DNA from 3 places in the Shewanella sp. M16 genome. Region 1 is predicted to be linked to each of the others. Evidence: predicted binding sites of a transcription regulator. Region 1 holds the regulator's gene; each other region holds the start of a gene.
The links. Region 1 encodes LexA, which represses DNA repair genes until DNA is damaged. Its sites were predicted from a motif close to TACTGTATNNNNATACAGTA; they were not measured.
Positions count from the first base shown of each region.

Region 1 (4,238 bases):
CATGGCTGAGTGTGGGGAGGCTTGCGGGATCGATTGCAGCTGAGACGTCTGCAGGTGCGGGTGTCGGAGTTGTACTGCTTGGTACCGCGGCGGATGTTTGTGCAGAATTGCCGTTCATGTACTCGTTGACGTCTTTGGCTTGCACTGCATCGCCAGTATTATTGCCCCAAGCATTACGCTCGTAGGTAGTCACTGCCGCGATTTCTTGTGCAGTCAATTGCTTACTAAACGCTTGCATGGCTGTACCCGTTTTACCGTTGAGCACAATTTCAAGGTGGCCGCTGAGCGGTCCCGTTGCAATCGGGCTACCTTTAAGGTGCGGAAATACGCCTTGCAACCCTTCGCCATTGGGCTGGTGGCAGGCTGCGCAGTGCCCGAGGTAAACTTGTTCACCTTGAGTCATCAACTCTTCTTTACTTAGGGTTTGTGATAAAGCGGCTTGAGCGGCTTCAGCCGCAGCACCTGCGGCTTGTTTCTGCTCTGTTACCCAAGCCTCAAACTCGGCTTCAGGTAACGCTTGTACTACGATAGGCATAAAACCATGGTCTTTTCCGCAAAGTTCGGCGCATTGACCGCGGTAAATGCCGGGTTTGTCGATGCGAGTCCAAGCCTCATTGATAAATCCAGGGTTGGCATCTTTCTTAATGGCAAAGGCGGGTACCCACCAGGAATGGATGACATCCTCTGAAGTCATCAGAAAGCGGATTTTGCGGTTTATCGGTAGAACGAGCGGTTTATCGACTTCCAATAGATAGTTTTCACCCTTGGTTTCGGTGCCTTCAATTTGTGCTCTGGGTGTTGTCAGTATGCTATAAAAATCAATATCTTGATCGAAATAGCTGTAATGCCATTTCCATTGGGACCCCGTGACTTTTACGGTGAGATCGGCGTTGCTGGGATCTTCCATTGCGATTAAAGTTTTTGTCGCTGGAATCGCCATTAAGATCAAAATGATAAATGGCAGAATCGTCCAAGCGATTTCAACTTTAGTGCTTTCGTGAAAGTGGGACGCGACAGCGCCTTTGGATTTTCTGTGGTTGATCATGGCGTAAATCATGACGCCAAAGACCACTAGGCCTATTGCGCAGCAGATATACAAGATGGTCATGTGCAAGTGATAAACCTTGCCACTGATCTCGGTCACGCCAGGGGTCATGTTGAACCGCATGTCCGCGGCGGTCAACGGTGGTGCGAAAAGCACCACGAGTAAACAATACAACAATTGCTTCACAAGACTTCTCCTCTGCCAATTGCGAATAGCAACTACAAAGAAGAGCAACACAGTAAGTCTCAACTCTATGCAAACTCTTCAGTTCCCAAAAAAGCTTTTTTGACTTCAACGTGCGTTGGCGGCTGTTACTTTTAATCAAGTATTGTTACTGCTGGTAATTAGCCACGCTGGCACATACTGCTGAAATAAATTTGTTCTCTATTTTTAGTGGCGCTTCGAGTTCGATAAATACTCGATTCATTGACCACGGAAGGTGATATATCACCACCGACTTAACCAACCATACTTGCTGTTTAAATATTGATCAAGATCACTTATTTATCTAATTATCTGAAAAATTGCCAAAAAAAAGCCTCACATTCATAGGTGAGGCGGCTTTCAAGGTAAAAAATTAAATGAATATTTAGTGTACAGCGCTAAAAAAAGATTGCTGACCGAAGAGATTGCCTTGCTCAATGCGTACGTCGGCATGTAAGTGACTATTTACGTCTTCAAGCACTATGCCCATAGCTCGGGCACTTTTAGCCACGATTTGTAGGCGTCGATTATCCCGCGCATCTAATGATTGAGTCCAAGTAATGACTGCACTGGACGTACCACTTGTTAGGGCTTTTTCCATCGCCCACAGGGTTTCGACTTCATCTTTAGCATGTACCAGTAAGACTCTATCCATACGCACACCTGCGCTAGCGAGTGTTTGCTTGTAGCCAATACTTGGTGGGTTGATGAGCACTAACCAACGGCCCTGTTGGCTTAACTGAGCGAGTTGTGCACTCAGATGAATTAATTCTTGGCGACCTTGAGTCTTAGTTGGCATACAGGCGATAGGTGCATGGTGCCAGTCATAGTCAGCATCACGGACTTCATCGAGCCACAAGCCCGGATGGCGGGGTGCATTGCCAAGTAGTTTGTTCATAGCCAATCTCCATTACGGATCACACCGACGGCGAGTCCTTCAATTGTTAAACTTTGATAGCCTAAATCCACTTTAATCGGGGAATAGTCTTCATTTTCGGCGTGTAGATAGACTACATTACCTTTTTTTTCGAAACGTTTAACAGTGACATCGTCATCGACTCTAGCGACAACCACTTGACCATTTCTAGCTTGCTCTACTTTATGAACTGCCAGCAAATCACCTTCGAGAATACCGATATTTTTCATGCTGTCGCCCTTTACTCGCAGTAAAAAATCGGCGGCGGGATGGAACATGCTTGGGTCGACTTGGTAGTACTGTTCAACATGTTCTTGGGCGAGGATAGGTTCACCCGCGGCCACTTGGCCGATGAGCGGTAAACCTGTTTCAGTCAAATCTTCGATTTCCGCAGGCAGACGAATGCCCCGAGATGTGCCAGGCATGATCTCAATGCAGCCCTTTTTCGCCAACGCTTTAAGGTGTTCTTCAGCCGCATTGGCGCTCTTAAAACCTAAACGGGTTGCGATTTCTGCCCGAGTGGGTGGCATGCCAGTATCGGCAATATTTCGTTTAATTAGCTCTAAAATTTCAGCTTGGCGTGGCGTCAAAGGTCTCATGGTGTTTCCTGTTTTTCTATACAGTTACTGTTAGTATATACAGTATTATTTGCAGCGCAAGTATTAACCACTTTTTAGCTATGTTGGAGAGAATTAGCGAATATTGCCCATAGTCTGGTATTCTATCGGGCTAGTAAACGCACTTAATTGCATAAGAATAATGCCTAAACACGACTCTCTTTGGTTGAAATCATTACGTTGGATCCAAAAACACTTAGTGCACACTATTGTGGTGCCTCAGGATCCCTTTGCCGATCTGAATCTGGATGCTTCCAGACCCCTTGTTTATGTGATGAAAACAGAATCCCTTAGTGACATAGCTGCTTTGAGCGAAATAACGGCTAAGTTAGGCTTACCAAGCCCTTATGAGCCTCTAGTGGCTAATGGTGTGATTGCGCCTCGGGTTGTCTGTCTTCAAGGACGTAAGCCACTGTTTGGCGAACGTGCTGGTAATGAGCCTTTCCTCGAATGCTTTATGCGTTTGTTAGCCGTGCATAAGGAACGTCCTGAATTGGATATCCAACTTGTGCCCGTGAGCTTGTATTGGGGTCGAACGCCAGGGAAAGAAGACGACACTATGAAGGCGGCCGTATTTGAGCGGGAAAACCCGACTTGGCTGCGCAAGTGCTTGATGATTTTGTTCTTAGGTCGACATAACTTCGTGCAGTTTTCGAATGCCGTATCCCTGCGTTACATGGCTGACGAACATGGCACCGACATGGGGATTGCCCATAAGTTAGCACGGGTTGCACGCGTGCATTTCCGTCGTCAACGTAAGGTAATGACAGGGCCTGTGCTGCCAAACCGCCAAGCACTGTTTCATTCGTTACTCAAATCTGAGTCGCTGCGCAAAGCGATTCAAGAAGAGGCCGCTAGTAAAAAGATTTCTGAGACCCAAGCGCGCGAGACGGCTATTGAGTATCTCGATGAAATCGCTGCCGATTACTCAGACAGTTTAGTGCGTATTGCCGAGCGTTTTTTAACTTGGCTGTGGAACAAGCTTTACAGCGGGATCAACATTAAAGGCGCCGAGCAAGTTCGGCAGTTACACCACGATGGCCACGAGATTGTTTATGTGCCTTGCCATCGCAGCCACATGGATTACCTGCTGTTATCGTATATTTTGTATTATCAAGGCATGGTTCCGCCGCACATTGCTGCCGGCATTAACCTCAATTTCTGGCCCGCGGGACCTATGTTCCGTCGCGGTGGTGCCTTCTTTATCCGCCGTAGTTTTAATGGCAACAAGCTATACACCGCAGTATTTCGTGAGTATTTAGACCAGCTGTTTGCTAAAGGTTATTCAGTGGAATACTTCTCCGAAGGCGGCCGTTCACGTACTGGCCGTCTGTTGGCGCCGAAAACTGGCATGATCGCCATGACGATGAACAGCGTACTGCGCGGTATTGAACGTCCTGTCACACTTGTGCCTGTGTATTTAGGCTATGACCATGTGATGGAAGTGGCGACTTAC
Region 1 covers NZ_JAGTUL010000002.1:171,063-175,300, forward strand. Annotated here, with positions in the region: gene coxB (cytochrome c oxidase subunit II) at 1-1,231, opposite strand, end outside; gene KFE26_RS02115 (cell division inhibitor SulA) at 1,635-2,147, opposite strand; gene lexA (transcriptional repressor LexA) at 2,144-2,764, opposite strand; gene plsB (glycerol-3-phosphate 1-O-acyltransferase PlsB) at 2,925-4,238, shown strand, end outside.

Region 2 (4,238 bases), on a different contig from region 1:
ATAGGGTCATAGCCCCTACTTGCTGGGCTAAATATTCCGCCGCCGACCAAGCTAGTGATAAACCATCATAGGTGGATGTTCCACGGCCGATTTCATCCATTAACACTAAACTACTGGCAGTGGCATTGTGCAGGATGTTGGCAGTTTCAGTCATTTCTACCATAAAGGTTGAGCGGCCAGAGGCCAGATCGTCTGATGCGCCAATACGGGTAAAGATGCGATCAATCGGGCCAATCAGGGCGCGATCTACTGGAACAAAACAACCAATATGGGCCATCAGTGTAATCAAGGCGACTTGGCGCATATAGGTTGATTTACCGCCCATGTTAGGTCCAGTCACAATCAACATACGTCGTTGATTATGTAAGATTACTGGGTTAGCGATAAACGGCGTTTGGCTAACACGCTCCACCACTGGATGGCGACCTGCGTCTATTTGTACGCCGATATCTTGGCTCAGCTCTGGACAAGTGTAGCCCAAGGTTTCGGCACGCTCGGCAAAGTTACTCAGTACATCAAGCTCAGCCGCAGCTCTAGCAAAAGCCTGTAATTCATGTAATTTCGGCAGAATAAGATCGAATAACTGTTCCCATAACTGCTTTTCGAGTGCCAGGGCTTTACCTTGGCTCGAGAGGACTTTTTCTTCGTATTCCTTAAGTTCAGGCGTGATATAACGCTCCATATTCTTAAGTGTTTGGCGTCGTTGATAATTGAGCGGTACTTGTGAGGATTGCAGACGGCTCACTTCGATGTAATAGCCGTGTACGCGGTTATAGCCGACTTTAAGTGTATTGATGCCAGTACGTTCTTTTTCTCTGGCTTCAAGTTGTACTAAGTAATCACTCGCTCCTTCGCTCAGGCCGCGCCATTCATCCAGTTCGCTGTTGTAGCCTTCACGGATCACCCCGCCATCGCGGATAAGCATAGGTGGATTATCGACTATCGCGCGCTCAAGCAGGGCTTGCTCAGCGGGGAACTCACCTAAGTGTTGCCGTAATTGAGTCGTGTGCGGCGCGCTCAGTGTGCTTAAACTCTGTTGTAATTCAGGCAATAAGCCCAGAGCTTGACGTAAACGGGCAAAGTCTCTTGGGCGAGCGGTACGCAGCGCGAGTCTTGCCATGATACGTTCGATATCGCCAAGTGCCTTTAACTGCTCATGCAAATCTTCGTGGGCAGCGGTATCGAGGAGTTCAGTCACCGCCTGTTGGCGCGCCTTGATTTGCTTAGGATCTCGCAGAGGCTGATGGATCCAGCGTTGTAACATACGGCTGCCCATAGGCGTTGCCGTATTATCCAATACTGCCGCTAAGGTATTATCGCGGCCACCGGCAAGGTTTTGAGTTAATTCTAAATTTCGGCGAGTTGCCGCATCGAGTACTATGCTATCGGTTTGATTGAAGCGGATAATGGCATTAATATGGGGCAGTGCCGTGCGCTGTGTGTCTTTGACATATTGCATCAAGCAACCCGCAGCCTGCAGTGATAAACGTGCATCTGCGATGCCAAAACCATGTAAGTCTTTAGTGCCAAACTGAGCTAGCAGTAACTTGATACTCGTATCGTAATCAAATTCCCATTCAGGGCGACGACGTTTACCTTTAAAACCGTTAAGTAGACCTAGTTCGCCAAAGTCTTCACTGTAGAGAATTTCAACGGGATTAGTGCGTTGCAATTCCGCTTCTAATGACTCTCGCGTGTCGAGCTCTGCAATCACAAAACGTCCGGATGAAACATCTAATGTGGCATAACCAAAACCAACTTTACCTTGATAAACCGCGGCTAACAGATTGTCTTGGCGTTCTTGTAGCAACGCTTCGTCGGTTAAAGTGCCTGGCGTGACAATTCGCACCACTTTACGTTCTACTGGCCCTTTAGATGTCGCGGGATCGCCAATCTGTTCGCAAATCGCAACTGATTGACCAATTTGAACTAATTTTGCAAGATAGCCTTCCACAGCATGGTAAGGAAGCCCCGCCATCGGAATAGGATCGCCACCACTTTTACCGCGCGCAGTGAGTGAAATGCCTAACAGCTCAGAAGCGCGTTTAGCATCGTCATAAAACAACTCGTAGAAGTCACCCATGCGATAAAACAGCAACATATCGTGATGTTCTGCTTTCATCGTCAAGTACTGACGCATCATAGGAGTATGTTTTTCTAAATCATCGGTATCAATTACATTCATTAAATCGTTATCGTCCGTTGTGACTGCCTAAAGGCGATACAGTTTGTGTGGTTAAGGGTGATTAAGCGCTATGGAAGCGGAAGACTGCTGTACAATTTTCAGCTAAAAAGACCACGCAAAATTTGTTGCGCCAATCTTAGCAATAATTTAGCGAAAATTGAGCCCTTAACGATGGATATTGATCAAAGGGAGCTATTATTTGATTTGATATTCGCTAAAACCTTGGCCATATTAAAAATCCTATCAGCTAAAAATAATTCAGTCACAGGTCTTGATACTGTATGATTGTACAGTATACTAGTCAGCAGAATTAAGACAAAAAGCGCGGCTTTTTGAATTACCCGTTTGTAAATTGAATATCACTTTTGACAGCTTAATGCTTGTCTTGATGAGGGAACAGGAATGAAGGTCGATCCAAATAAAGAGAAAGCACTTGCTGCGGTATTGATCCAAATTGAGAAACAATTTGGTAAAGGCTCCATCATGAAGCTGGGCGAAGATCGCTCTATGGATGTTGAGACCATTTCTACCGGTTCTCTGTCTCTGGACGTTGCTTTAGGTGCTGGCGGTTTGCCAATGGGTCGTATCGTTGAGATCTATGGTCCTGAATCATCAGGTAAAACAACACTGACTTTAGAAGTGATTGCGGCAGCGCAACGTGAAGGCAAAACCTGTGCCTTTATCGATGCAGAGCATGCACTAGACCCTATTTATGCTAAAAAATTGGGCGTAGATATTGATAACCTGCTGTGTTCGCAACCGGATACCGGCGAGCAAGCGCTTGAGATTTGTGATGCTTTAACTCGCTCAGGTGCTGTTGACGTTATCGTAGTCGACTCAGTGGCGGCATTAACGCCTAAAGCTGAAATCGAAGGCGAAATTGGTGATTCTCACATGGGCCTAGCGGCGCGTATGATGAGCCAAGCTATGCGTAAACTTGCGGGTAACTTAAAGCAATCTAACACCTTACTTATCTTCATCAACCAAATTCGGATGAAGATTGGTGTGATGTTCGGTAACCCAGAAACTACAACCGGTGGTAATGCGCTGAAGTTTTATGCTTCTGTTCGCCTAGATATTCGCCGCACTGGTGCCATTAAAGACGGCGATGAAGTGGTCGGTAACGAAACTCGCGTTAAAGTGGTGAAAAACAAGGTTGCAGCGCCGTTTAAGCAAGCTGAGTTCCAAATCCTTTATGGCCAAGGTATTAACCGTACTGGTGAGTTAGTTGACTTAGGCGTAGCCCATAAGTTGATTGAAAAAGCGGGTGCTTGGTACAGCTATAAAGGTGATAAAATCGGCCAAGGTCGTGCTAATGCTGGCAAATATCTGACTGAAAACCCAGCTATTGCGGCTGAAATTGACAAGACGCTACGTGAGTTGCTTTTGAGTAATCCGAGTGCCTTGGCTGCCAAAGCTGATGATAGTACTGAGGACAATATTGATTTAGAGACAGGCGAAGTATTCTGAGTCAGTCAGCCCATCAAATTGCGGTCGCGCTGTTAGCGCGCCGCGATTATTCCCGTTTACAAATCCGCGATAAATTGCTCGAAAAAGGTTTCGAACTTAACGATATCGAACCTGTACTCGATGCTTGCGAATCCTCCGGTTTTATTAATGATGCTCGTTATGCCGAACTGTTGGTGCGAAGCCACATCAGTCGAGGCCACGGTGCAATACGCATCCGCCAAGCCATCGCACAGAAAGGCTTATCTAAAGACTGTATTGAAGCCGCTTTGGTTAATTGTGATTGTGACTGGTTTGAGCTAGCAAAAGATAAAGCCACCAAAAAATACGGCGTTCCTCGCGTAACAGAAGTGAAGGGCTCTAAAGCTCGGGATCTCATCGTGAAGGAAAAAGCCAAACGAGTGCGTTTTTTAATGGGCCAAGGCTTTAGCTACGATCAAATCACTTACGCACTAGATTCAGATCCCAATGATCTCGATGAAAATTATTAAATTTGGAGCTAAGACTGTAAAAGTTCATCTAAATATCATCGATGAGTCTTGTTCATGTCGTACTCCACATTAGACTCACTTGCTTAAATATTGTC
Region 2 covers NZ_JAGTUL010000041.1:19,539-23,776, forward strand. Annotated here, with positions in the region: gene mutS (DNA mismatch repair protein MutS) at 1-2,185, opposite strand, end outside; gene recA (recombinase RecA) at 2,588-3,655, shown strand; gene KFE26_RS19990 (regulatory protein RecX) at 3,673-4,143, shown strand.
Region 2: recA (recombinase RecA) is a predicted target of LexA. The motif match lies at 2,461-2,480, and genes of this name have one in related genera.

Region 3 (4,238 bases), on a different contig from region 1:
AAGCACTTCGTTACGGCGTAAATCAGCAATCGCCACAGTGGTCACTGGAGTTCGCCCCGGCGGCAGCTCATCGATAATGGACGTGTCGAGATCTGCATAGGCCGTCATCGCCAGCGTGCGGGGAATAGGTGTGGCTGTCATGATCAATTGATGCGGGTGGAAACCTTGGTTCACGCCCTTTTCCCGCAGGCCTAAGCGTTGGTGTACGCCGAATCTGTGTTGCTCATCGATAATAATTAACGCGAGTTTGCTAAAGACTACATGCTGCTGGAAGATGGCATGGGTCCCAATTACCATCTGGGCTGCGCCAGATTCAATATCCGCAAGGGATTGGGTTCTGGCCTTGCCTTTAAGTTTTCCCGCCAGCCAACCTACCTTAAGTCCGAGTGGCTCAAACCAAGCGGCAAAGTTAGTTGCATGTTGCTCGGCCAATAACTCGGTCGGTGCCATCATGGCAACTTGATAACCGTTTTCAATCGCTTGTAATGCCGCCATCGCCGCGACTAAGGTTTTGCCAGAGCCAACATCCCCTTGCACTAAGCGCATCATAGGGTGCGGTTTTTCTAAATCTTTGCCTATATCAGCCACGACTCTTTGCTGGGCGCCAGTCGGTTTAAAGGGCAAAGCGGCGAGGAAAGGATTGAGCAACTGCCCCGTGGCCTGCATGGTAACCGCGGCATCTAAATTACTGCGCTGCCTTAGGCGTAGCATGCTGAGATTATGGGCGAGCAACTCTTCCTGCACGAGTCGTTGCTGGGCTGGGTGTTGACCTAGCTCTAAATCGAACTGAGAGATCCCCGCAGGAGGGCGATGTAGCGTCTGCAGCGCTTGTTTAAGGCTGATGTTGTTAGGTTGCAATTGTGGTGGCAGAAGTTCAGTTAAGCCGCCATCTTCCAGCAATACCAAAGCTTGCTCCGTCAGCTTTAGCCAACTCGCCTGTTTTAAGCCCTCAGTTGTGGGATAAATCGGCGTTAGGGTATCGCTTAGGTGAACATCTTCACCGGGATACACGACTTTATATTCTGGATGCACTATCTCAGCTTGATGACTACCACGGCGCACTTCACCATAGGCGCGGATCATCAAACCATTTTGCATGGCATTACGCTGAGCAACGGAAAAGTTAAAGAAGCGCAGGCTTAAGCTGCCCGTATCGTCGCGCACATTGCAGACCAGCATACGCTTGCGGCCTTGGATGATTTGTGTCGATTGGATTTCAGCTTCTATAGTGCCATAACCGCCTAGGCTGAGGGCGGCAATGGGATAGATTTGGGTTCTATCTTCGTAGCGCAGGGGTAAGTGAAACAGCAGATCTTGTACTGTTGTGATGCCGAGCTTTGCGAGTTTCTCCGCGACCTTTTTGGCGACGCCTTTGAGGTCGGTGATCGGAACAAGATCCAATTGCTGCAAGTCGTTAGCACTCAATCACTGTGAATTTATACATATATTAACAGAGAATAAGCGTAAGGCAATCTCAAGGGGAATTAGGGTGTTATCAAATTTTGTTTGGAAGCATAGCTAATATCCTTCTGTGGCCTTAAGACCACAAAATTGTTGATAAGATATCGTTAGGCTGAAAGCGTGGTTAACTGTGAGTGTTATTACAACCAGCCTTTTTGCTTGGCAATGCGGGCTGCATCGATTCGATTACTGGCATTGAGTTTGGCTATGGCTTCTGAGAGGTAGTTGCGAACAGTCCCTTCTGCGATAAAAAGAGTTTCGGCGATGTCGGAGGTGGATTTGCCTTCGCTAGCGAGGCGAAGAGCGCGGCGTTCTTTGTCGTTGAGTGGGTCGACATCGCCAATCGCCATCATGGCAAGTTCAGGATCGATCACTCGTTTTCCCGCCATCACTTGTTGAATCGCGTTGACTAAGGTTTCCGAGGGCGCATCTTTAAGCAGAAAGCCGCCCACACCCGCTTCGATGGCACGTTTTATATAGCCTGCACGGCCGAAGGTGGTAATGACCACTATCTTGGTTTGGCTATGTTGCTCCTTTAACCATGTAGCCAGCTCTAAGCCTGTGCGGCCGGGCATTTCGATATCCGTTAGCAAGAGATCAAAGCTTTGCTGTTTGAGTAAGCTTAGAGCTTCGTCGCCGTCACTCGCTTGGGTGATACTAAAACCCCCTGCAAGCGTAAGGAGTGCGGCGAGTGCTCCTCGCACCATAGCTTGATCTTCCGCCAATAAAATCTTCATTAATGTGTTGCTCCCTGCAAAGGTAAACTGACGGTAAATCTATATCCCTGTTCGAGATTATAGCTCAAGCTGCCGCCTAAACTGTCGAGACGCTCGCGTATACCAGTGAGGCCATTACCCTCTATAAAAGGTTTGGCCACGGCATTGTCTTTGACTTCGAGCAGCAGGCGGTCTGATTGCTTAGAAAAGTGGATAGAGCATTCACTTGCACCGCTATGGCGAAGAATATTATTAATAAGTTCGGTGAGGATCAAACTCAGTTGGCTTTCTGTGGTTGCACCTAGCTTGGGTAGCTCACCACTGAGCTCGACACTTAAGCCTTTATCCCTTAAGGATTTACAAAGCTGCGTCACGCAACTCTCTAGGCCCTTGTGTTTGTAGTCTGACACGGTGTGGCGGATCTGGCTTAAACTTTCCCTCGCAATTTGTCCTAGCTCAGTCAATTGGGTTGATGCGAGTTCATATTCTTGTTTTGCGATTAGCTTTTCGGCTAGCTCAGCCTTAAGGGCGATGGAAGATAGGCTATGCCCCATAATGTCGTGTAGATCCCGCGCGATACGTTCACGCTCAAGCATAGTGGCCAAGGTGGTAATTTCTTGGGCACTTTGCTGTTCTTTCAATTTATGCCGATAACGTCTGCGTTCGGCGACACCAAACATGCCCACGCCGAGCACTAATCCCGAGCCGTAAAGCGGAAAGTAGTAACTGTTAAAGTGGTAAATCTCATTGAGGGCAAACAGCAGGCCGATGAGGGCTGCAATAGCCAACAGACAGGTCCGGAGAGGATAAAAAAAGCCAATGAAGAAAGCGGCAAAGGTAAATAGCGAGATAGAGCCTGGGTTGATTGGTGTGATCGCTATTGCTATGGCCACCATAATGAGAATGGGCAGATAGGCGCTACGGCTATTGCACTTATAGGTCCAAAAATAACTGGCAATAAAAGGGATTAACACGGCAAAACTGAGGGCGATTTTCCAGCTTGGATAGGGATTAATGGCAAGTGGGATCAGATAAAACACTAAGTTTATCAAATACACCCAAGCAAGTTTTCGTTCGAGCTGAAGCGGAGTGCTTATCATGATGCCTCTGTGTCACTGAGTTGGTTGTTGAATGCCCACCGATGGCATCTGTTTTAATTTATTCTTTTTAGGGATTGGCGCTATCGTCAGCGCCATAGATCCCCGTTAACAACTTTGTCTATTTTGCACTTAATTGCTGATTTTGTTGAAGCAAAAATTTTGCCCAACCATAATCTGCTTGTACTTTGATCGCTTGTTGCCAATCTTCAATCGCGCCTTGGCTATCGCCTAATTCCTGTTTAGCGAGCCCGCGCCACGTGTAAGCTTCGGCTTCACCCCAGCAAATGTTGTCGCAAGGCTGGGCGAATCTTTCTATGGCTGTAGTGGCTAAGGTCTTAGCATTTTGCATGCTGCCGCCAAATATGGCTGGCGTGTTATAGGCGGCGATGGCTTTAAGAAGCGCTACCCGTGGATTTTGTGGTTCTAATTGTTCGGCACTGGCAATCGCCTTGGCGGATTTCATGCCGAGCGTTGCACCTTTGCTATTGTCTAAGGCGATTTGCATGCCATAAACCGACGATAATAGCGCGAGGGATTCTGCATTCGCTGGGCTGGTTTCGAGTGCTTCTAATGTGGTTTGCGCTGCACTCAGTGCGCTGCTAGCGAGTGTTTTCTGCCCCATTACATTGGCACTGATGGCTAAGCGATAGTTCGCATAGGCTTTATCATAATCTTGAGTGCTACCGCTCAGTTGTTGTAATTGCGTTAGATTCATCGCATTCGAGGCCGCGTCTACGTTGGTGATGTTAGTGTTTGATGGCGTTGCTGCAAACGAGTTAGTACTGATAAGCACAAAGCTGGAGGCGAGGAGTAATGTTTTCATGGTATTTCCTTATTGAGTGAGTTTCCCAATGTTTTGGGTACGGGCTCATTATCAGAAATTCGATAGAAGAAGTGCAGACACAAAGGTCATGGCTTTGGCATGACAAATGTCATCAGTTGAGTTGTGTGCTTATATTTT
Region 3 covers NZ_JAGTUL010000011.1:122,356-126,593, forward strand. Annotated here, with positions in the region: gene recG (ATP-dependent DNA helicase RecG) at 1-1,410, opposite strand, end outside; gene KFE26_RS09865 (DNA-binding response regulator) at 1,602-2,198, opposite strand; gene KFE26_RS09870 (sensor histidine kinase) at 2,198-3,277, opposite strand; gene KFE26_RS09875 (hypothetical protein) at 3,396-4,100, opposite strand.
Region 3: recG (ATP-dependent DNA helicase RecG) is a predicted target of LexA. The motif match lies at 1,427-1,446, and genes of this name have one in related genera.